One region of the Phyllobacterium sp. 1468 genome, then DNA from elsewhere that is predicted to be linked to it. Evidence: predicted binding sites of a transcription regulator. Region 1 holds the regulator's gene; each other region holds the start of a gene.
What was found. The regulator LexA, encoded in region 1, represses DNA repair genes until DNA is damaged. The targets are predictions, from matches to a motif close to TGTTCNNNNTGTGTTCNG.

Region 1 (8,055 bases):
AGTGTTTCGCCCGTCTGAGGCGCCTTGATGCGGATGACCGGCTTGATACCTTCGGGTGCTTCCTTAGGATCGCGATCCCGCCAGCGTCCGTCATAACGCGGTGGGCGGCCTTCAGAGCGGGCTTTCTCGCGCATTTCCTCAAGCTCGGCCTGTGAAGCATAACAATAATAGGCCTTACCGCGGGTAACGAGCTCCTCCGCAATTTCCCGGTGGCGCGGCGCGCGCTCATATTGCGACACGGCATCACCGTCCCAATCAAGACCCAGCCATTTCAAACCGTCGAGAATGGCGGTTACGGCAGCTTCCGAAGAGCGTTCTCGATCCGTGTCCTCGATACGCAGCAACATCTTGCCGCCCGTATGCTTGGCATAAAGCCAGTTGAACAGGGCGGTGCGGGCGCCGCCGATATGCAAATAACCGGTTGGGGAGGGTGCGAAACGGGTGACAACGGACGATGACATAAGGTCTCCAGCAGGTGCCCGGCGTATTAGCCGAACGTCCAATCGAATTGATCTGGCGTTCATGTAGCATAGCACCGCTGCTGTGCAAGGGCACTGGCAGAACCGGAAAGCAAATGGAAGGTCCCGCTACCAGAACAAAGACCAGAGAACAGCAGTTTTTTCTCCGTCCCGACAGCGGCGGTTATGAAATCGCGACTCAAACAACGACCATTGAATTAGTCGTTGAAAAGGAAAACTGGCCTGCGAGGCTGCGTGGACTTGGCAATTCTGCACGAACGCAGCTTCAGTCTGTGCATCTTGCGATTCCCAAGGCGTTCAACTGCGAGGTCGATCGCGGTACGCTGTTTCTGTTCTTACCTGTCTTTGCGGGTACTGGCGCACTTTTCTATTTTAATGCGGCTGCCGAACCGAGGCTAAGTGCCATCCTTTCAGGGATGACTTTTCTCACCGGTTGCCATGCCTTGGCGCAGGCACGGCCCATGTTGCGGCTTGTTCTACTATTCGCGATCGCCCTGGTGTCCGGCATGCTTTTCGGCAAAGTTGAAACGATCCGAACCGGAACCCGAATGCTTGGCTCGGAAGTCACGACGCGGATGACGGGCCGCGTCAATGCCATGTCGCGAGACGCAAAGGGTGGATGGCGTCTGACCATGGATGTGATTTCGACAGCACGGCCGGCACTTAAATATGGTCCGGACCGCGTTACTGTCTCGGCAAGATCGGTGCCCCGTGACCTGAAGGTCGGCGATGGTATCAAAGGACTCGTTCACCTGCGGCCGCAGTCAGGTCCGATGCGGCCGGGCAATTATGATTTCGCCTTCAATAGTTACTACAGGGGGGTCGGTGCCAGCGGATTTGTGCTGGGGAAGCTTGAAATAGCGCCTGTGGCTTTAGACACAGGGCCTGTTGCTACAATATTGATGGCGATTGCCAACGTCAGGCAGCAACTCACCCAGCGCATCTTGCATACCATCAGGGGCGAACCCGGTGACATCGCTGCGTCGCTGATCACCGGCCAGCGCGATGGTATCAGCGACGAAACCAACAACGCTTTTCGCTTGAGCGGACTTTCGCATATTCTGTCGATCTCCGGCTTTCACATGGCGCTGGTGGCGGCAACGATCATCGGCTCGCTACGCGCGATCATGGCGTTTTTCCCGGGATTTTCGGCGCGGTTTCCCGTGAAGAAATTCTCGGCGGCGATCGCCTTGGCGGGTTCCGCATTCTATTTGCTGCTGTCGGGCTCCGACGTTGCGGCCCAGCGCAGTTTCGTCATGCTCGCTGTGATGCTCCTGGCGGTGACCGTTGACCGGGCGGCGATATCGATGCGCAATCTCGCCATTGCGGCGTTGGTCACCACGGTGATCTCACCGCACGAAATCCTGGGGCCAAGCTTTCAGATGTCGTATTCGGCGACTGCCGCCTTGATTGCATTTTATAGCTGGTGGTCCCGGCGGCAGGGAAGGCCGGCCTTCCGCAAAGGTGCGTCCGGCCATTTGCTTTTCGCGCTGCCAATAAAGGCCGTGAACCATATCGGCGCGATTGCCATGACATCCCTGGTAGCCGGGACCGCGAACTCAATCTTTGCGGCTTATCATTTCAACAATACGGCACCATTCGGCCTTATCGGCAACGCTCTCGCGCTTCCGGTCGTTTCAGTTTTTGTCATGCCATTTGCCGTGCTCGGCTTGCTAGCCATGCCATTCGATCTTGATTGGCTACCGTTTACGGTCATGGGACGGGGCATCGAGGTCGTCATCGCTCTTGCAAAAATGGTCGCTTCGCGCTCTCCCAGCGGCAATCTCGGCCTTATGCCGCAAAGTACCTTGCTTCTCATGAGCATTGGTCTTGTGATGTTGTTGTTTCTGTCGACGCGTCTTCGACTGTGCGGCATACCGTTGTTGTTGGGCGCAGCCTTGCTGATGGTGCGCGCGCAAGAGCCGCAGATCATTGTTTCAGAGGACGGAAAACTGGTCGCATTGCGCACCGATGACGGCAATCTGTCGGTCAATCGAACATCCGGCAGTGCATTCACTCTAACCAATTGGCAGCAGGGCTATGGAATAAACGAGGTGGTGAAGCCGTTGAAGGCTGGTGCACTTTCCAAAGAAATGCAGTTTGAGTGTTCTGAAAAAGTTTGTACCGCACGCGAGCCCGGTGGATTGATAATTGCCTATACGGACGAAGCTGCGCAGAGGTCATCTGCCTGCCAGGAGGGAGATATAGTTGTTCTGGCTTACGCCGGCGGTACGACGGCATGCGAAGACAAGAACATATTGGTACTTACCAAGCTTGATCTTGCACTGCACGGTGCCGCAGAGATTAATTTAGAATCGCGCGAGCTCATTAGACCACCCAGCGAAAATGACTCACCGGAGGTCAATCTTGCCGAGGCTAACGCTTCTCGCGCCCGGCGCCTTAAGACCGCCACCATCAATTACGCTGTAGGAGCACCGGTCCGGCCGTGGAACGCCTATCGAACCTATTCGCGTGCCGCACGCAACATCGAGGACGACACATCCCGCAAACACGTGAATGCTGATCAGACATTGGGCTGCGAAAAGCCGGGCGATTGTTAGGTCTTGAACTCATAAATCGGGGGAAAGACCCCATCGCGCCTCTCCTCGCATGCTCTCGCCGTTTCGAGCGCCATTTCGATAAGATCTATGAGTTTACGACCTAGTATCGCCGAATAAGACCTACCAGCTTTCCTTGAACCTGAACGCGATCCGGTCCGAAAATCCGGGTCTCATAAGCCGGATTCGCCGCCTCGAGGGCGATCGACGCTCCTTTACGGCGGAAGCGCTTCAGGGTTGCCTCTTCGTCGTCGACCAGTGCGACAACGATCTCGCCCGGATTGGCAGTATCGCCACGCTTGATCACGACCGTATCGCCATCGAAAATCCCAGCCTCGATCATCGAATCGCCTTTGACTTCAAGTGCGTAGTGTTCGCCGCTTCCTATCATGTCCGGGGGCAGGCCGATCATATGGGTCTGGTTTTGGATTGCCGAAATCGGCACACCAGCGGCGATGCGGCCCATGACCGGGATGCTGACGACCGTCGACGCGCTTATCTCGTCGGAGGAACGCGCTTGTGGCCGGGCGGGGGTGACATTTCGGCCAAGGCTTCCCTCGATGACACTCGGGGAGAATTTCCGTTGAGCGTTGAGGCCGGGAGCGATGGAGTCGGGCAGGCGCAAAACCTCCAGCGCTCTCGCACGGTTTGCAAGCCGACGAATGAAGCCCCGCTCTTCGAGAGCAGTGATCAGTCGGTGGATGCCGGATTTCGACGCAAGATCCAATGCATCCTTCATTTCGTCGAACGAAGGTGGGATGCCTGTCTCCTTCAAACGCTCGTGGATGAAGAGCAGAAGTTCATGTTGTTTACGCGTGAGCATCGGCGATCCTTTGCGTGGAATCGGAAAAAAACAAAACCAGAACAAACACTATCTGTTCCAGTTGTGTTCCACAAGGATTAATATGTGGTGTATGGAAGCCGAGAAACGCGGATCAGGTGTTACTTAGCCGGAATAACCGGCGGGCCGCTGGATTGGCGTAGAATGAGCTCAACCGGCCAAACTTCGTGGATGGTCTCCGGCGGTTCGCCATCAAGCAAGCGGACAAGCATTTCTGCAATCCGCGTACCGGCCGTTCTTATCGAAGAACGTGTCGTTGTCATCGCCGGAACCATGTTGCTGGCATTGAGGTAAGGAAAGACGTCATCGTGAGCAATGATCGAAACGTCCTTGCCAAGCTGGTAGCCCTTGGCGCGGATTGCCCGGGAAACGCCCAGGGCTGTCATCATCGACCCAGCGAGAATGGCGGTTGGATGAGGCTTCAGGGACAGGAAACGTTGTGTTTCACGGAAACCGATCTCGTCGGAAAAACAGTCGTGCACGATGAAATGCGGGTCGATCGAAATACCGCGTTCGTTAAGCGCATTACGATAGCCTTCCTCACGGTGCTCCGAGAAGGTGAAGCCCTTGAGACCATCGATCATGGCAATGTGCTTGTGGCCAAGATCGAGCAGATGCGACGTCGCTTGATAGAAGGCACCCTTATTGTCGATATCCAACCAGGCGTGCGGTGCATCTATGTTCGTCCGCCCGTGAAGCACAAAAGGAAATTGCGCTTCGGCAAGCATGGCAACGCGTTCATCGACGAGCGAGGGGTGCGAGACAATCATCGCGTCGACGCGCTTGCTGGAAATCAGACGCCTATAGGCCGAAATCTCATCATTGTTGATCAGGGGGGTGATGAGAAAATCGATTTCGTCACGCGAGAGGCGCTCTGCAAGGCCGGATAAGAATTCGCTGGTATGCGGGCCGAAACGCTCGCTGCTGTGAATAGGCACGACAATTCCAATCGCGCCGACACGTCCCATCGCCAGGCGCCGCGCATTGGCGTTGGCGCTATAACCGAACTTGAGGGCGGCCTTGTTGACCCGCTCCCTTGTTGCCTCGTTGACTTCCGGATAGCCATTGAGTGCGCGGCTAACGGTCGTTTGCGAGAGGCCAAGTTGTTCGGCCAGTTCCTTGAGTTTCATATCAGACGATCCAGGCATTTTTTTATCAGATGAGCTCAACTATAGCGCAGTTTCGAAGCGCTTTGGAAATAATTTCAACTCAAGATGGAAGCGGTTAGAAATTACACACCGCATTATTTGCTGGATCACGGCAGACGTTGCATATTCCAACTTGACAGCAGGGCCGGCCTTTGCCACCTTTTGCCCAAAGCGCTTTGGATTTTATTTTTGCGTTGATGCTCAAAGTGTTTGAGGAGGAGTTTTCATAAATTGGAACGGCGCACCGCCAACGCGCGTTGTTCCATCTTGGATCTACGGGAGGAAATCATGAGAGCGAAATTAATCCTTGCGGGCCTCTTGGCCACAACGTTGATCTGTTCGGGCGCGTTCGCCGCCGACCTTTCAATCGTCTCCGGTGATACGGGTAATGGGCGCGAGTTCCTGCGCAAGCAGCTCGATCGTTTCGAAAAGGAAACCGGCAACAAGGTCAAAATTGTCGCCATGCCTGCAAACAGCTCCGACCAGTTTGGCCAGTACAGGCTTTGGCTTGCCGCCGGGAACACGGACATCGATGTCTACCGCACTGATGTGATCTGGGCGCCGCAATTGGCCGACCAGTTTCTTGATCTGACAGAAGCCATGAAAGATGTCGTCGATCAACACTTTCCATCGATGATCCAAAGCCAGACGGTTGACGGCAAACTCGTTGCCATGCCGATGTATACTGACGCGCCCGCCTTCTACTACCGCAAGGATCTTCTGGAGAAATACAAGAAGCCGGTTCCCAAAACCTGGGACGAAATGGCTGCGACCGCCAAGGACATCCAGGAGGGTGAGCGCCAGGCTGGTAACAAGGCGATGTATGGCTTTGTTTTCCAAGGTAACGCTTACGAGGGCCTGACTTGTAACGCACTTGAATGGATCAAGTCTTCTGGCGGCGGCCAGATTATCGAGCCCGACGGTACGATCTCTATCAACAATCCAGAAGCAGTCGCCGCAGTCGACAGGGCAAAGGGGTGGATCGATACGATCTCTCCAAAGGGTGTCCTTGCCTACACCGAAGAGGAGAGCCGCGGTGTCTGGCAGACGGGGAATGCCGTCTTCATGCGCAACTGGCCTTATGCCTATGCATTGGGCAATGGTCCGGACAGCGCCATTAAAGGCAAGTTCGACGTGACGACCCTGCCAAGCTCGAAAGAGGGGCAGAGTTCTGCAGCGACGTTGGGCGGCTGGAACCTCGCCATCTCAAAATATACAAAATCACCCGAGGAAGCGATCAAACTGGTAAAATTCCTGGCCGCGCCTGAACAACAGAAGGAACGGGCGATCGAGATCGCCAACTTGCCGACGCTGAAGGCTCTCTATGACGATAAGGATATTGCTGCGGCTCAACCGGTAATCACGAACTGGAAGCCAGTATTCGAGACAGCCGTGCCTCGTCCATCCGCGCCCACGAAGGTCAAATACAACGAGGTGTCATCGATGTTCTGGAGCGCGGTCCACGACACGTTGTCCGGCAACGGAACTGCTGCAGACAATCTTGAGCTTCTGGAAGCCAAGCTGACGGAACTTCAGGGTGGTAGCTGGTAATCCCTGCCAGTCGACGGTGCGAATGGACTTATCATACATCATTCGCACGATTGTCTGATCAACCTGAATGTAACCTCCGCGGGCAGGAATTTGATGACAGCGTCTCCCACTGTACGTTCGGAACTCTTGCGTCAGCGCTCGCGCTCCGCACGATTGTTTCTTCTTCCAATGATTTTGGCTTTGGCGGTTGTTGCGGGTTGGCCGCTCTTTCGAACGATCTATTTTTCCTTCACTGATGCCTCGCTGACCAACATCGATGCGGCCAAATGGGTAGGCTTCAAGAATTATCTTTCGTGGATACAACTCAAAAGCGGGCGGACGATTTATTCCGGTCTGCTGGTCGATCCGGCATGGTGGAACGCTGTCTGGAACACGGTTCGCTTCAGCGTCATCTCGGTGGCGCTGGAGGCCGTTTTTGGAATGATCATAGCTCTCGTCCTTAATGCCGAATTCAAGGGCAGGGGCCTTGTGCGTGCGGCAATCCTCATCCCTTGGGCGATCCCGACCATCGTATCAGCGCGCATGTGGGGATGGATGCTGAATGATCAGTTCGGCATCCTCAACGATCTCTTCATGCGCGTCGGCCTCATCGACCATCCGATTGCCTGGACTGCAAGTTCCGATACCGCAATGATCGCCGTGCTGATCGTCGATGTGTGGAAGACCACGCCATTCATGGCGCTATTGATCCTCGCGGGTCTGCAGATGATCCCGGGTGACATCTATGAAGCGGCGCGCATCGATGGCGTTCATCCCGTCAAGCAGTTCTTTCGCATCACGTTGCCGCTGGTGAAACCAGCGCTGATAGTTGCGATCATTTTCCGGCTGCTCGATGCAATGCGAATCTTCGATTTGATCTATGTGCTGACGCCCAACAGCGCCCAGACCAAGACTATGTCGGTTCTGGCGCGCGAGAATCTCATTGACTTCGATAAGTTTGCCTACGGCTCGGCACAGTCGACGCTGTTGTTTCTGGTAATAGCGCTGATGACGATGCTGGCGATCTGGATCGGCCGTGTGAAGCTCGACGGAGGAGAGCGCTGATGCCCATTTCGATCGTCAAGAACACCGCATTTTATGCGCTTGTTGCTGTGATCGTTGTTTGCGCGGTTTTCCCGTTTTACTACGCGATCATTACGAGTTTCAGGACCGGCAGTGCGATTTTCACAATCGAATATTGGCCGACTTCGTTCTCTTTAGCGAATTATGTGAACGTTATCGCTTCGGGAAGTTTTGCCCGCAACCTGTTAAATTCCATTATTGTATCGGCATGCGTCGTGACTCTCTCCCTCCTGATGGCAGTTACGGCCGCCTTTGCCTTGTCCAGGGTCCGATTTCGCGGGCGTTCGTTGTTGCTTTTGACGATTCTGTCAGTTTCCATGTTCCCGCAGATAGCTGTCCTGGCCGGGCTGTTCGAAGTTATCCGGCTTCTCGGTCTCTATAACACGCTCGGCGGCCTGGTTTTTTCCTACATGATC
Region 2 (8,055 bases), on a different contig from region 1:
TTTTCTTATCGCCAAGACTGACAACGACGCCCAAAACGAAACTCCCTGCGGTTCTGGCCTGATGCGGCGACACCTTATTTTGACAGCCTGTAACCCGCAAGCGGCGAATTGGCGCGCAAAATTTGCATAAGGGTGACAAATTCGTGATAAGGCCATGCACTGCTTCATACAATCAGGGCAACGCGCTTTGCGCTACCCTGCAACGGTAGTCAAAATGATTGAAATACTGCGCACAAATGATCCGGTTTTAATCTCTTTTGTCGAATCACTGCTGAAGGAAGCGAAGATAAACCACTTCGTCGCCGATTCGAACATGAGCGTTCTTGAGGGTTCGCTTGGTATTCTCGGGCGCCGCATCATGGTTGATGGCGACCGCGAACAAGAAGTGCGACAATTGCTCATAGACGCGGGTATCGAACAGGAGCTTCGCGACTGATTTATGCTTGCCGACGCCCCACAGACGAAGGATGCGTTTCATCGCGGCAGATTTTACCTGTTGCAGCCCGCGGCAAAGGGGCACCGTTCCGGTGTGGACGCGATGATCCTCGCCAGCATGGTGCCGACTGATTTTGCCGGACGGGTCGCAGATCTTGGCGCAGGTGCCGGTGCCGCAGGCCTTGCGGTGCTCTCCCGCTGCAAGGGCTCAACAGCGGTTTTGATAGAACGATCGGACTTCATGGCTGACTTTGCACGCAGTTCGCTGGCACTGCCTGAAAACAACGCATTTTCCGCGCGCGCCGAGGTGATGCAGACAGACGTAACATTGACAGGCAAGGCCCGCGTTGCCGCCGGACTTGCCGACAACAGCTTTGACTTCGCCATAATGAACCCACCCTTCAATCAGCCTAGCGACCGCGCCACGCCCGACCCGGTAAAGGCGGAGGCACATGTCATGACCAAAGACATGATGGAAAAATGGGTGAGGACCGCGGCTGCCATCGTGAAGCCCGGCGGATCGATCGGGATCATCGCGCGGCCAACCTCGATAACGGATTTGCTCGATGCGCTTGAGGGACGCTTTGGCGGGCTGATCATCGTTCCCGTACAGCCAAGACCGCAGGACGCCGCCATTCGCGTTGTCATTAAAGGTATCAGGGGAAGCCGCGCGGGGCTATCACTCTATCCTGCCCTTGTCTTGCACCATGAAACCGGAAATGCATTCACCGAGCGGGCAATTGCCATCAATAATGGATTGGCATCGCTTTTTTAGACTGAGCGAGATTCGACCATATTGCACCGTCTGCCGGAGAGCTCTTGGGGCTTCCGGCTGGCGGCTAACCACTTTGTCAGGCGGCATCGCAAGATGGACAGACAGCCGCCGCGCCCACTTTCGCGTGGATCGTCCCGCCATCCGTGAAACAGAACTGGTTCAATATGATCGAATCTCTCCCTAGCACCATTGTGATTTTCTGCACGCGGCTTACATGGTTCTGACAACGCATAGCCACAGGAGACACGCTTGGCTCGATTTATCCGGAAACTATTGCCCCGTCGCTGGCGCCCCGACTATCAGGAAATTCCGGTTGTTCGCCTGCACGGCGTGATCATGTCTGGCGGTGGCCCCTTCCGGCAAAATCTCTCGCTTGCATCGACGGCCGCTGTCCTGGAGAAGGCTTTTGCAGAAAAAGTCGCACCCGCTGTCGCAATCTCCATCAATTCCCCGGGTGGATCGCCAGTTCAATCGCGTCTGATCTACCGGCGCATTCGCGATCTGGCTACGGAAAAGAACAAGAAAGTTTATATGTTCGTCGAGGATGTCGCCGCCTCGGGAGGCTATATGATCGCTGCAGCCGGGGATGAAATCATAGCCGACCCCTCCTCCATCGTCGGTTCCATTGGCGTCGTCTCGGCAAGTTTTGGATTCACCGAACTCATCAAGAAAATTGGCGTTGAGCGCCGGGTACATACCGCGGGAAAGAACAAAGCAACGCTTGATCCGTTCCGGCCCGAAAACAAGGAAGATATCGAGCATTTGAAGGCGCTTCAGCTCGAAATCCACGAGACTTTCATCAATCTCGTCAAAGAACGGCGGGGCGAGAAACTGAGCGATAATTCCGACCTGTTCACGGGCCTCTTCTGGACGGGAACGCGGGGCCTCGAACTTGGACTTGTCGATGGGCTTGGTGATATAAGATCTTATCTGCAGTCACAATACGGCCCCAAGACCCGGCTAAAATTGATCACGCAGCCACGCGGCATGTTCGGACGCAAGATTCCTTCTACCGAAACCAGAATTGAGGCGCTTGGAGCCAATCTGGCCAACGGGGTGATCAGTGCAGCCGAGGAACGGGCGCTTTGGTCGCGATTTGGGCTATGATCTGAGCGCCGCGAATTTTTGGCAAGCGCGCGGCGGCGTGCTATTAATACTCAGAACATCTGGTTTTCGAGGTTGGGACGATGCCACAATTGATCTTTTTCGCTCTGGTCGGCTGTGCGGCCTTTTACGGCTATCGCTCGTTCAAGAAAGAGGCGCAGCGCGTTTCGGAGCGGGTGCGCGAGGCGGAAAAAGAAGTGCAGAATCGTGCGCAAGGAACATTGGTGCAGGATCCCGAGACGGGCGAATACCGTTTGCGCAAAGACTGATTTCAAATGCTGGATAGTAGAGCCTCGGGCGACAATATTGACGCGTTCTCCCGGAGGGAATTCGTGGACAGGGTCAAGGGATTTGAAAAGGCCGATGCCTTTGCATCGGACGATGCCGAAGCCCGATGGATTGGGCTCGAAGTCACCCGGCCCTTCGGGTTGCCGACTGACGGCCAACCACTTTGTCAGGTCGCTTCGTCCTATGATTGAACCTCGGCCTCGCAACCTTTCGCGTGGATTGTCTCGGCAACCGGGAAACAGAACTGCGCCTATATTATCGCCCGAGGCACCAGAGCGTACGATCAGCTTGATCGCCCCGGCCAAGATCAATCTTGCCCTGCATGTGACCGGGCGCAGGGATGACGGCTATCACCTGCTCGACAGCCTCGTTGTATTTGCGCGTGTCGGCGACAAGGTGAGCGTAAAACCGGCGCCATTCGACACCTTCGAAGTGTCAGGCCCTTTCGGACGCGGCTTGCCCGATGACGATACCAACCTCGTACTCAGGGCAAGGAATGCTCTGCGCGCCTGGTATCCCGAAAAGGCCGCTCCTGTTGCCATTCATCTTGAAAAGCACCTTCCGGTCGCTTCGGGTATTGGCGGCGGTTCGAGTGATGCCGCAGCCACTTTGCAGGCGCTGGCAGCGCTCTGGGGCGTCGAAACGAACGAACTGGCCGCAATCGGCCTGACCTTGGGCGCGGATGTCCCAATGTGCCTGTATGGCCAGCCATTGATTGCACGAGGCATCGGCGAGGAGATCGAAGGCATCGGCGACTTTCCGCATTTGCCGATGGTCCTCGTCAATGGTGGTGTAGCAACCTCAACTCCTCAAGTTTTTTCGGCGCTTGTAAACCGCGACAACCAGCCTCTTCCCGGGCTGCCCGAGCTCTCCAGCGTGCGCGATGTCTGCCTCTATCTGGGGAAGACGGACAACCATCTCTATCCGGCAGCTGAAAAGCTCACTACGACAATCGGCGATGCCATGAAGGCGTTGCGCAATACGGATCCTCTCCTGGTGCGCATGTCCGGTTCCGGAGGTACCTGCTTTGCAATTTATGACAACGACCGAGAGGCCGAGGCTGCGGCAGCGGCACTCAAGCGGGTTCAGCCGGGTTGGTTCATTGTCGCCACACACAATATTATGGGAGGAGATGATCTTGGCCCGGATCGATGAGTCACGACCATTTCTGCCGGTAAAGATCGCTGTTCTGACGGTTTCCGATACACGCACGCTCGAAGATGACAAATCCGGGACCACTCTGACGGAGAGGCTTCTCGCCGCAGGTCATATACTGGCAGAGCGCACCATCGTTACCGATGACGCCAAGAAAATTCGGGATCGCGTGCTTCTATGGTCAAAAGACCCGCAAATCGACGTGATCATCACCACCGGCGGCACCGGCTTTACCGGCCGCGATGTGACCCCGGAAGCACTTGAGGCAATCTTCGAAAAGCGTATGGACGGCTTTTCCGAAGTGTTCCACCGCATTTCCTATGACAAGATCGGCACTTCGACGATTCAATCGCGGGCAACCGGCGGCGTCATCAACGCGACCTTCATTTTCGTTCTGCCCGGTTCGCCCGGCGCCTGCAGAGACGCTTGGGATAATATTCTGCAGTATCAGCTGGATTACCGGCACATGCCGTGCAATTTCGTCGAGATCATGCCGCGGCTGGATGAACATCTGACGCGCAGCGGCAAGGGCTAGGTTTTTGCTGACGAGGCCGGAATAATCTCCGCCCTAAGCCGTTTCATCGCAAGCCCGCGCGCAATATCGGCCGCCCTCTTTCCTGGGCTGAACAATGCCATTGATTGGCGCTTCGAAATTAGCAGCCCATCAGCCAACGGGTTTCCCGGAGAGAATACGCGGCTAAGAAACGGCCTGCGATGAGTGTGGGAGCGGGTAAAGCAAGCAGGACCCTGCATCCGCTCCACATGGACTGCCGTAGGCTCCATCCAACCATCCAGAAGTCGCGCGCCCGGCTCGAGAAACAGGAACCATTCGCTACGCGCCCGCCTGAAGCCATCGATTAAAGTCTGGTCCTGCAGAAAGATGCATCCGGCGGCATCGGCAACACGATGGGTCTGATCAATAGAGCCCTGATCGATAATGATCACATCGCTCAAAATACCTTCCACGGCGCCGCCCACCAGTCCGCCAAGCGTCCTCGCCAAAGCCTCATCCGAATTTTGGGTTTCAATCAGGACGGAAATCATCAGGAGCCAATATAGTATTATTATAGGAATTTCCATCACTCCTTTCGGTGAAGATTGTTCTTGCTTTGTTCTCAAAGTTTGCTAGGAATAGATTCATGTTGCGGCCATGAAGAGCGACTCGTTCCGCTCCCTGCCGAAGGAGACAAGGCAAATGAACATTGTGGTGCAAGCAGACAAGGCTGCCTTTGGTCAGGGCCGTGCACAACATGCGAACGCGTTGATCGAGGAAGCTGGCCTGAGGGTTGACCATCAACGGCGGCGCGGTCGCGGAGCCGGCATCAATCCAACCGGCAGGTTCGAAGCGGAAACCCGCCATGTTTACGATGATGGCTGGGAAACCATCGAGGATCTGCCACCTTTCAAGACCGAAGTGCAGGTGGAAAAGCCCCGCACGATCATCACCCGCAACGACTCGCCGGATATCAGTTTCGACCGTTCGATCAATCCCTATCGCGGATGCGAGCACGGGTGCATCTATTGTTTCGCCCGCCCTACCCACACCTATATGGGTCTTTCGGCAGGGTTGGATTTTGAATCCAGGCTGTTTGCCAAGCCCGATGCGGCGAAGATGCTGGACAAGGAATTGTCCAAACCCGGCTATACGGCAAAGACGATTGCGATCGGCACGAACACAGATCCGTATCAGCCTGTGGAAAAGAAATGGCGCATCATGCGGGACATCTTGCAGGTGCTGGAGGCGCATCAACACCCCGTTGGAATCGTTACAAAATCCGCGTTGGTTGTGCGAGATCAGGACATTCTTGCACGCATGGCCGAGAAAGGCCTCGCCAAGGTTGCGCTTTCGGTGACGTCACTCGATGGCAAGCTTGCACGGACGATGGAGCCTCGCGCCTCGACACCGACGAGGCGCCTGCAAGCGCTTCGCAGTCTCTCGGATGCCGGTATTCCGGTGAGCGTGATGGTTGCCCCGGTCATTCCCGGCCTCAACGATCATGAGATCGAACGTATTCTCGACAGTGCCCACGCCATGGGCGCCAGAGAGGCTGGTTATGTGCTTTTGCGCCTGCCGCTGGAGGTCAGCCCGATCTTCAAAGACTGGCTGCTACGCAACTATCCGGATCGCTACCGCCACGTTCTCTCGCTTGTCCGGTCAATGCGAGGTGGCAAGGATTACGATGCGGAATGGGGTAAACGCATGCGCGGTGAGGGACCCTATGCCTGGCAGATCGGTAGGCGATTTGAAATAGCAGCCAAGCGACTTGGCATCAATGTGGACAAGCGCCGGCTGAGGACGGATTTGTTCGAGGCCACACCCGGAAGCGAACAATTGTCGCTGTTATAATTTTTAAGCTGCAGTCGCGAGAGTTTTGGATGGATTAATAATGAAATCAATGGGTTAATTGCGTCTGGCTCCCCCCTAGCCCGGCGTAACCCTTGGGTAGCCCCGCCCTATCAGCTATCCAAGGGCTTGCAGAGAATCAGAGCGAATGCGAGGCTCGTCGCAACATGGCTCGATCGCGTTCTGATTCTCTGCTTCTTCCTATCGAACCTGGCAAACCGGATTTTGCCAGCGAACGGAAGCTTATGCGCAGCGGGATCGAGCTTATCGCGGGTATAGACGAGGCTGGACGCGGTCCGCTGGCAGGACCAGTGGTAGCCGCCGCGGTCATTTTGAATCCCAAGAAAATACCAAAAGGCCTTGACGATTCGAAACGGCTGACGGCGCAGCGCCGCGAGGAACTGTTTGATATTATTACGGAAACGGCGTTTGCTTGCGCTGTTTCGAGCATTTCTGCGCCGGTGATCGACGCAACCGATATTCTGAAAGCTGCACTGGAGGCGATGCGCCGGGCTGTATGCGGCTTGGCAATCATTCCGGGTCATGCGCTCATCGACGGGCGCGACGTGGCCCCGGGGCTTCCCTGCCCGGCGACGGCGCTGATCAAGGGCGATCAACGTTCCGTATCGATCGCGGCGGCCTCCATCCTCGCTAAGGTGACACGCGACCGGATGATGTCACAGACCGGCAAATACTTTCCGCTTTATGGTCTGGAAATGCACGCCGGATATGGGACGGAGTACCACCGCAATGCCATGGAGGCGCATGGTCCGGTGGTCGGCCTCCACCGCTTTAGCTTCTCGCCGCTGAAAGAGCGTCAAATCTAGTATTTCAACTTGGCACCACCAAATTTCCCTCATGGGTTGAAATTCTTGCGCCAGATTCGCCATTTCTTGTCCAGAATCGCCAATTCTTGTGCAAGATTCAGGAATTCCTGCGCAAACTGTCTACGGATTCAGATCAAGGTGAGAATGAAAAAAGCCGCCTTTCGGCGGCTTCGTGAACGTTCGCCGTTCGCGTTCTTAGCTTAGTTGAGGCGGGATTTTACTTCGCTCAGCGATGACTTGAAGAAGTCCGCCGAGGTCTTGGCGTCCACCTTCTTGCCAAGAATGTGGCTGGCCGCCGCGACCGCGATATCGACGGCGGAAGACCGAACTTCGTTGACGGCTTCGGTCTCGGCCTGGGCGATCTTTTGCTCGGCGAGCTTCTTGCGGCGCGCGACATATTCTTCGGTCTTCTGTTTGGCTTCTTCGAGAAGGCCATGCGCTTCGCGCTCGGCAGCCGCGACGATCTCGCCCGCTTCCTTTTCGGCTTCCTTACGCTTGCGCTGGAATTCCGCAAGCAAGGATTGCGCTTCCTCGCGCAGGCGGCGGGCTTCTTCCAGCTCGTCGCGAATCTTATCAGCGCGACCGTCGAGAGATTTGTTAACGACTGCCGGAACTTTCAGATAGACCATCAGCGCCAGGAAGATGACGAGACCGACCAGGGCATAGAATGTTGCGTCGAATTCCATTGTGGTTCTCCTCAGCTCCGAACAGCTTTGACCGCGGCGGATATGCTAGCCTTGTCGATGCTACCGCCGAGGATCTTCTTGACGATCTCGCTTGCAGTATCTTCCGCAATCGTACCGACTTCCTTCATCGCCTTGTCCTTGATGGCGGCAATGCTGGCTTCGGCGTCGCTCAATTTCTTCTCGAGGGCTGCCGAAATGTCGGCCTGTTCGGCGTCGGCTTTTGCCTTGGCTTCATCACGGGCCGTCTGGGCAATGCCACCGGCCTTCTTCTTGGCGTCGGCCAGCTCCTGCTCGTAGGCTGCAAAGGCCTCATCCGAATCCTGCTTCATGCGAGCGGCCTGATCGAGATCGGTCGCGATGCGATCACGGCGGGTTTCGATCATACCGCCGATGCGCGGCAGAACCACGCGGGACAGGAACAGGTAAAATGCGGCAAATGTC
Region 3 (8,055 bases), on a different contig from region 1:
AGAAACGGCCTTTGCTGTCGAGAAGAAAGATCGAGGCGGTATGGTCCATCGTATAGTCGTTGCCTTCGACGGGAACCTTGCGCGCATAGACGCTATAGCCCTTGAGCATGGCTGCGATCTTGTCGGGATCGCCTGTCACACCCGTGATCCGGTCAGACACATTGCTGACATAGGACTTCAACACGGGGACAATGTCCCGCTCCGGATCTACCGTCACGAAGTAGGCGTTGACGTCCGCGCCCTCCGTGCCGAGTTTCTTGAGCCAGCCGTCAAGCTCGAACAATGTCGTCGGACAGACTTCCGGACAATGGGTGAAGCCAAAGAATATGGCGGATGGCTTTTGCCGGAATGCCGCCTCCGTGATCGGTTCGCCGTTCATCGTCGTCAGCTCAAAAGACGTGCCGAATGGCCCCTGATTGCCGGTCGTCGTCTGGCGTGACGACTGGAAGGTGATCCAGCCCGCAGCTCCGGCAAGAAGAGCAATCGCCACGATCAAAAAAGGCAGCAGGCGTTTGTTCATGGATGATTACTCAGGGACTGCCAAGCTTCTACATACACCAGGCCAATCCCGCATTGATGAGGGAAAGGAAGATGGAATCGCCCTTGTCGAACCACGCAGCAAAGGTGAGCCCCGTAGCTACCGATGCCGCAAGGGCAAGTGCAGCATAGAGCACCATTCTCGGTGTGCTGATGGAGGAGGACGTTTTCATTGTTGGATTATAGGATTTCGCTTTGGTTTATGCAAACAAGCGACCGGGACTTGCTACGATCGTCTGACTATGGAAAACCGGACAAAACACGGACTTCTCCCGGTTCCGGCGTTGCCGGCCGCGAATGGACGGCGAGCCATCGTTTTCAACTCGTCAACGACTTTCTGTGCAAAAGAATTGGCTGAACAATTGAGAAAGATCATGGCCGATAACGACGATCCGCGCTTCCAGAATGACCAGCCGCGCATCCATCCATCCGCGCAGCTGAAAGGCGTCAAGCTTGGCAAATATACCGAAGTTGGCGAGCGCGTTGTCCTGCGCGATGTGACGGCTGGTAATTTTACCTATTTCGAACGGCACAGCGAGGGTATCTATGCCGATATCGGGCGGTTTTGCTCGATTGCCGCGAACGTTCGCATCAACGCACTCGAACATCCGATAGAGCGGCTGACGACGCACAAGATCAGCTACCGGCCAAACGAGTTCTTCAAATACCAAGGCATCGACAACGTCTTTCGCGCACGCCGGCAAGCGAAACGCGTCGGGATCGGCCATGATGTGTGGATCGGGCATGGCGCGGTAATCATGCCTGCAGTCCAGATTGGTCATGGCGCAGTCATTGGCGCCAACGCGGTGGTGACCAGGAATGTCGCACCCTATACGATCGTCGCAGGCAATCCGGCCCGGGTCCTCCGCCTTCGCTTCCCGGAAGAGATTGCCGCGCGGTTGCAGCGACTTGCCTGGTGGGACTGGCCTCCGGAAACGGTCTTCGAAGCCATTCCGGACATCCAGTCACTCGGCATCGAGGATTTCCTGGCGAAATGGGAGCGTTAAAACGCGTTCGCATTTGCTTGCAATCGTTCAGCGCAATATCCAACTGTACTTTGCTCTAACCCTCGGGAGTTTTCTATGAAGCGAACGCTTGCTGCCCTGGCCCTCCTAGGCGCCGCATTTCTTCCTGCTCAGGCCGAAGAAGTCGGCAAGGTCGGCGTCGACTGGCTCGGCAATGATATCGTCATCGATGCTGTCACCGATCCGAAGGTGCAAGGCGTTACCTGCCATCTCGCATCCTTCTCGCGGGGCATGATCGACCGGCTGCAGAAAGGCAACTGGTTCGAGGATCCGTCCAATGCCTCGATTTCCTGTCAGCAGACAGGACCGATCACGATTGGCGATATCGAGCTTGGAGAAGGCGGCGAGCGCGTTTTTTCCGAGCGCACCAGCCTTATCTGGAAGAAGCTCGTCATTACGCGCGTCTACGACAAGCCGAACAACACGCTCATTTATCTTGCCCATGCCACGCAGGTTCAGGATGGCTCGGCCAAAACCTCGATCTCGACGATCCCGCTTTTTGCGGGCAATGTCAGCTGGTCCAAAGGCAAGCCGGAATAGCGAGATTTCCGCACTTAAGGTGCCGCTATCATGGCGCGGGGTCATATCTGCCTGCAATGGCGCTGTGCGTGGTTCGACAAGCTCACCATGAGGGACGATTTTGATGGCAGGAAGCCAGATCCTGCACCGTTGAACGGAATTCTGCAATCAGTCCAACGCCCTCATGGTGAGCTTGTCGAACCACGTACAGCGCCATTGCCATAGATCATAACACCCTCGTATGCAGATCCATCCTATTGACAAATAGGATTTAAATCTTATTACTGAGCGCATTTAAGAACTAAAAGGATTTTTTTCATGGAATTTCAAATCAAGGACAACAGGCTTGCAGCGACTTCTTCCCGCGTAGAATTTGTGAGATCACCGAATATCGGAGGTCCGCTGAAGCCGAAATTTTTGATCATTCACTATACCGCAAGCGGGCCGGACGCCGACATCGCCAGATACTTTTCGCAAAAAGCGGCCAATGTTTCGGCCCATCTCGTCGTTCGCCGCGATGGGTCGGTCACGCAATGCGTGCCATTCAATGTCATCGCGTGGCATGCGGGCCAGAGCCAGTGGACGGGGAAGGGCGGCACCAGATATTCGGGGCTGAACAGTTCGGCTATCGGCATCGAAATCGAAAACTGGGGGCCGCTTGACAAGGGTGCTGGCGGCTGGGTGTCCTGGACCGGAGCGGCCGTTGATGGCTCGAAGGTCGTCGAAGCCCGCCATAAGTTCGGTGTGCCCAATTGCGGCTGGGAAATCTTCACCTCCGCGCAGATAGAGACCGTGACTGCCCTGGCGCAAGCAATCTGCAGCGCTTATGCCATCGAGGATATAATGGGTCATGATGATATCGCTCCCGGCCGCAAGTCCGATCCGGGTCCAGCCTGGGACATGGAAGCGTTCAAGGCGAGGGTAAGGGGCGGGGCCGAATATAGGAAAATCGAGGGTATTCGGATGCAGCAACGGACTGAGCGATAGCTCAAATCCCTTTCACAAAGCTGTCCAGCACGCGCTTTTGCCCGGCCTTGTCGAAATCGATCGTCAGCTTGTTGCCTTCGATCGATGAGACATTGCCATTGCCGAACTTGATGTGGAAGACGCGGTCGCCCACGTCGAAATTCGAGGGCGTTTCGCTGACGGATTTCGCCACCAGTTCACCATCGATCGTGCGGCCCTTCACTGAACCGCGTCCTGCGCCAAGGACGGAATCCGTTTCGCCGTAGCCGATGCGCTCAACTTTTGCGCCAGAACGTGAGCCCCAATTGTTGCGGGTCGCGTCGGAGCGGTTTTGCTGGGCGCGTTGCCAGCCGGGGGTCGAATAGGTGTTTTCGAATGGATCGGCGCGATCGAAGCGCGATTGGCCGTAACCGCCGCCCCGGCCGCCGTAGCCTCCGTAACTATCGCCGCCCGCCACCACGTCCACATGTGCTTCCGGCAGCTCTTCGAGAAACCGGGAAGGGATCGTCGATTGCCACAGGCCATGGATACGCCGATTTGAAACGAACCAGATATGCAGGTTCTTCTTAGCGCGCGTCAATCCGACATAGGCGAGGCGGCGTTCTTCTTCGAGACCCGAGCGGCCGCCTTCATCCAGCGCGCGTTGGTGCGGAAACAGGCCTTCCTCCCAACCCGGAAGGATGACCGTCTCAAACTCAAGGCCCTTGGCCGAGTGAAGCGTCATGATATTCACGGCATCGAGGTTTTCGTTCTGCTCGGCATCCATGACCAGCGCGACGTGTTCGAGGAAAGAGCGCAGCGACTCATATTCCTCCATCGAGCGGATCAATTCCTTCAGGTTTTCCAGCCGGCCCGGTGCCTCGGCAGAGCGATCCGCCTGCCACATGGCCGTATAGCCGGATTCGTCGAGGATTTTCTCGGCAAGCTCCGTGTGAGGGGTCGTGTCAATCTGCCCTTGCCAGCGCTGGAAATTTTCAACGACTTCGCGCAAGGCCGAGCGCGGCTTGGGCTTCAGCTCTTCCGTCTGGATCAGGTCCGCTGCCGCTTCGAGCATGCTGATGTCGCGAGCGCGCGCATAATCATGCACCTGCCGGATCGCTGCTTCGCCAAGGCCGCGCTTTGGCGTGTTTATGACGCGTTCCAGCGCGAGATCGTCAGCGCCTTGCGCCACGACGCGAAAATAGGCCAGCGCGTCGCGGATTTCGAGACGTTCGTAAAACCGTGGGCCGCCGACCACCCGGTAATTCAGTCCGAGCGTGACGAAACGGTCTTCGAACTCCCGCATCTGGAATGAGGCGCGTACAAGGATCGCTATATCGTTGAGCAGGTGGCCCTTGCGCTGCGCCTGCTCGATCTCTTCGCCGACAGCGCGCGCTTCTTCTTCCGAGTCCCAGGATGCGTGCACATTGACCTTCGCATCTTCAGGATTGGCCGCATCGGTAAACAGGGTTTTGCCGAGACGGCCTTCATTGTGCGAAATCAGGAACGAGGCCGTACCGAGAATATGCGCCGTCGATCGGTAGTTGCGCTCTAGCCGGATCACAACTGCGCCGGGAAAATCCTTCTCGAAGCGCAGGATATTGTCGACCTCCGCGCCGCGCCAGCCATAAATCGACTGATCATCATCGCCGACACAGCAGACATTCTTCGACCCCTGCGCGATCAGCCGCAGCCACATATATTGGGCGGTGTTGGTGTCCTGATACTCGTCGACGAGGATATAGCGAAACTTGGCGTGATATTCTTTCAGCACATCCGGGTAGGCGCGGAACATGCGGATCGGATGGCAGAGCAGATCGCCGAAATCGCAGGCATTCAGCGTCTTCAGGCGGTTCTGGTATGCGCTGTAAAGCTCGCGGCCCTTGCCATTGGCAAAGGCGCGCGCGTCGCCTTCCGGTATTTCGGAAGGGCCAAGCCCCTTGTTCTTCCAGCCGTCGATCATGAGCGCAAACTGCTTGGCGGGCCAGCGTTTGTCGTCGAGGCCCTCGGCCTGGATGATCTGCTTGATCAGGCGAACGACGTCATCGGTGTCAAGAATGGTAAAATCGGACTTGAGACCGACCAATTCCGCATGACGCCGCAGCAGCTTGACGCCGATCGAGTGGAAGGTGCCGAGCCATGGCATGCCCTCGACTGCACCGCCAACCAGAACGCCGATTCGCTCCTTCATCTCGCGGGCGGCCTTGTTGGTAAAGGTCACTGCCAGGATCTGACTTGGCCAGGCTTTGCCCAGCGAAAGGATATGCGCAATACGGGAGGTCAAAACGCGCGTCTTGCCCGTACCGGCACCAGCCAGGACGAGTACCGGACCTTCCGTCGTTTCAACCGCCAGTCGCTGTTCCGGGTTGAGCCCACTGAGGTAGGGTGGCGCCCCACGCGCTTGCATAGCGCGCGCGGCTATGCCCGAAGGCTGGCGCGGCGGCACATCAGCTTCGTCGAAAAACGGCATATCGTCAGGTAATCCGGACATTTGAACCCAATGTAGTGATTCGGTACCGAAAAACCAGAAAAATGCGATACAAAAAGAGAACGGGCCGGCTTAGGCACATCTTCTACACCTAAACTTGAAGTTGAAATATAGGCCAAGCGATATTGCGTCACCTGGATTTACGGCATACCCATTTTGATTGAGACGACTCTTGACTTGAGCACACCCTGACAGCCGCCGGCACGTTCGCAGCCGCCTGTCGGGGATCCATCGATCCTGATCGAGCTTGGAAAAGGACCCCCCGCCCCATGGCAATCACTCTGACAGCCGTTGTTTTCCTGTTGATCGCTGCGGCGCTAGGTGCCGGTGGTGTCTGGCTCGCGGTGCTGGGTGGCAGCTGGTATTATATCCTCGCTGCGCTGGCTTTCCTGATAACCTCCTATCTTCTCTTCCGAAAACGCCCCTCGGCGTTGCTTGTCTACGCGATCCTGGTGATCGGTACGCTTGGCTGGGCCATCTGGGAGATCGGCTTTGACTGGTGGCAGCTCGCGCCGCGCGGCGGTGCCATCATCCTGCTCGGGCTATGGTTGCTGACGCCGTGGATTCGCCGAGGACTGAATGCTGGCGCTGATGCACAGCGGACCTCGTGGGGGCCGGCCGTTCCTCTGCTTGTCAGCGTCCTCGCTGCACTTGTTGTGGCCGGCTACTCCATGATGGGGGATCCGAAGCAAATCACGGGAAAGCTCAGCGAGGAGGTTATCGTAACCGAGCCCGATCTTGGCGGCAACGTACCCGCCGACGATTGGCATCAATATGGTCGCACACCCTATGGCCAGCGCTATTCGCCGCTAAAAGAAATTACGCCAGACAACGTCAATCGCTTGCAGGTTGCCTGGACCTACCAGACCGGCGATGTGAAACTGCCCGATGATGTCGGTGAAACCACCTACCAGGTGACGCCGCTGAAAGTGCGCGACACGCTTTTTATCTGCACGCCGCACAACTGGGCCATTGCGCTCGATGCGGCGACGGGTAAGGAGAAGTGGAAGTTCGACCCGAATGTCGGGCTCAATCCTGATCGCCAGCACCAGACATGCCGCGGCGTCTCCTACTATGCGGATCCGGCTTTGCAGCCCGGCCAGCCTTGTGCCGAACGGGTTTATCTCCCGACCTCAGACGCGCGATTGATTGCCCTTGACGCGGCAAACGGCCAGATCTGCCCCTCTTTCGCCGACAAGGGCACCCTGCATCTGGAAAAAGGCATGCCATACGATCCGGCGGGCTATTATTATTCGACTTCACCGCCCGTCGTCGCTGCCGGCAAGATTATTGTCGGCGGCGCGGTCAATGATAATTACTCGACACATGAGCAGTCCGGCGTTATCCGCGCCTACGACATCAATACAGGCGCGCTCATCTGGAACTGGGATTCAGGCAATCCCGACGTGACGACGCCTTTGCCGGAGGGCCAGACCTACACCCACAATTCACCCAACAGCTGGTCGGTTTCAAGCGCCGATGAAAAGCTTGGGCTGCTCTTCGTTCCGCTCGGCAATCAGACGCCGGACCAGCTTGGTGCAGGACGGTCGGAGAATGTCGAGAAGTTCTCGTCGTCGATCGTTGCGCTTGATCTGAATTCCGGTCAGTTGCGCTGGGTACGCCAGACGGTTCATCACGATCTCTGGGACATGGATGTTCCTGCCCAGCCGACGCTGCTCGATATCAATACTGCAACGGGTGCCATTCCAGCACTCGTCGGGCCGACCAAGCAGGGCGACATCTACGTTCTCGACCGGCGCACTGGCGAGCCAATCCTGCCGATCGAGGAAGTTCCGGCGCCGACGGGTGCAATCGAGGGGGATCATACCGCTCCGACACAGCCGGTATCTGCTCTCAGCTTCATGCCGCAGCGTTTGACGGGCAAGGATATGTGGGGCGTGTCGATGTTCGACCAGCTGGCGTGCCGCATCGAGTTCCGCAGGCTGCGCTACGAAGGCCGCTACACGCCGCCATCGCTGCAAGGATCGCTGATCTATCCCGGCAATTTCGGCGTGTTCAACTGGGGCGGCATAGCTGTCGATCCCGGGCGCCAGATCATGTTCGGCATGCCGACCTATCTTGCCTTTACCTCAAAGCTGGTTCCCCGTGCCGATGTTCCGCCACCGGGCGACAACACCAAGGGCAGCGAGCAGGGTCTCAATCGCAATGAAGGCGCGCCCTATGCGGTCGTCATGGGACCATTTGTTTCGCCGCTCGGCCTGCCTTGCCAAGCTCCACCATGGGGCTATGTGGCCGGGGCCGACCTGCGCACCGGCAAGATCGCCTGGAAACACCGGAATGGTACAGTGCGGGATTCGTCGCCGTTGCCTTTGCCGTTCAAGGTCGGCGTTCCGGGCATTGGCGGTCCTATGATCACCGCCGGTGGCGTCGCGTTCCTTGGTGCTGCTGTGGATGATTATCTGCGCGCCTATGATGTCACGACCGGCAATCAGCTTTGGGAGGCACGCCTTCCGGCAGGCGGCCAGTCCACCCCCATGTCCTTCGCTTTGAATGGCAAACAATATGTCGTCATGGTCGCCG

Region 2: the regulator LexA is predicted to act here: its motif matches at 4,857-4,874, upstream of J2X72_RS11520 (glycosyl transferase family 2).
Region 3: the regulator LexA is predicted to act here: its motif matches at 5,562-5,579, upstream of J2X72_RS08585 (UvrD-helicase domain-containing protein).

The regions. Positions count from the first base shown of each region.
Region 1 is NZ_JAVDSX010000012.1:52,086-60,140, reverse strand. Features, by position in the region: gene gltX (glutamate--tRNA ligase) at 1-461, opposite strand, end outside; gene J2X72_RS23220 (ComEC/Rec2 family competence protein) at 575-3,040, shown strand; gene lexA (transcriptional repressor LexA) at 3,141-3,860, opposite strand; gene J2X72_RS23210 (substrate-binding domain-containing protein) at 3,980-5,008, opposite strand; gene J2X72_RS23205 (ABC transporter substrate-binding protein) at 5,315-6,577, shown strand; gene J2X72_RS23200 (sugar ABC transporter permease) at 6,671-7,621, shown strand; gene J2X72_RS23195 (carbohydrate ABC transporter permease) at 7,621-8,055, shown strand, end outside.
Region 2 is NZ_JAVDSX010000003.1:486,721-494,775, reverse strand. Features, by position in the region: gene J2X72_RS11560 (polyprenyl synthetase family protein) at 1-34, opposite strand, end outside; gene J2X72_RS11555 (DUF2007 domain-containing protein) at 215-436, shown strand; gene J2X72_RS11550 (methyltransferase) at 440-1,210, shown strand; gene J2X72_RS11545 (S49 family peptidase) at 1,460-2,317, shown strand; gene J2X72_RS11540 (hypothetical protein) at 2,398-2,583, shown strand; gene J2X72_RS11535 (hypothetical protein) at 2,647-2,793, shown strand; gene J2X72_RS11530 (4-(cytidine 5'-diphospho)-2-C-methyl-D-erythritol kinase) at 2,855-3,757, shown strand; gene moaB (molybdenum cofactor biosynthesis protein B) at 3,741-4,292, shown strand; gene J2X72_RS11520 (glycosyl transferase family 2) at 4,289-4,837, opposite strand; gene J2X72_RS11515 (PA0069 family radical SAM protein) at 4,953-6,104, shown strand; gene J2X72_RS11510 (ribonuclease HII) at 6,269-6,928, shown strand; gene J2X72_RS11505 (F0F1 ATP synthase subunit B) at 7,129-7,614, opposite strand; gene J2X72_RS11500 (F0F1 ATP synthase subunit B) at 7,626-8,055, opposite strand, start outside.
Region 3 is NZ_JAVDSX010000002.1:649,487-657,541, reverse strand. Features, by position in the region: gene J2X72_RS08610 (SCO family protein) at 1-520, opposite strand, end outside; gene J2X72_RS08605 (hypothetical protein) at 549-710, opposite strand; gene J2X72_RS08600 (DapH/DapD/GlmU-related protein) at 912-1,544, shown strand; gene J2X72_RS08595 (CreA family protein) at 1,620-2,102, shown strand; gene J2X72_RS08590 (N-acetylmuramoyl-L-alanine amidase) at 2,400-3,068, shown strand; gene J2X72_RS08585 (UvrD-helicase domain-containing protein) at 3,070-5,517, opposite strand; gene J2X72_RS08580 (glucose/quinate/shikimate family membrane-bound PQQ-dependent dehydrogenase) at 5,784-8,055, shown strand, end outside.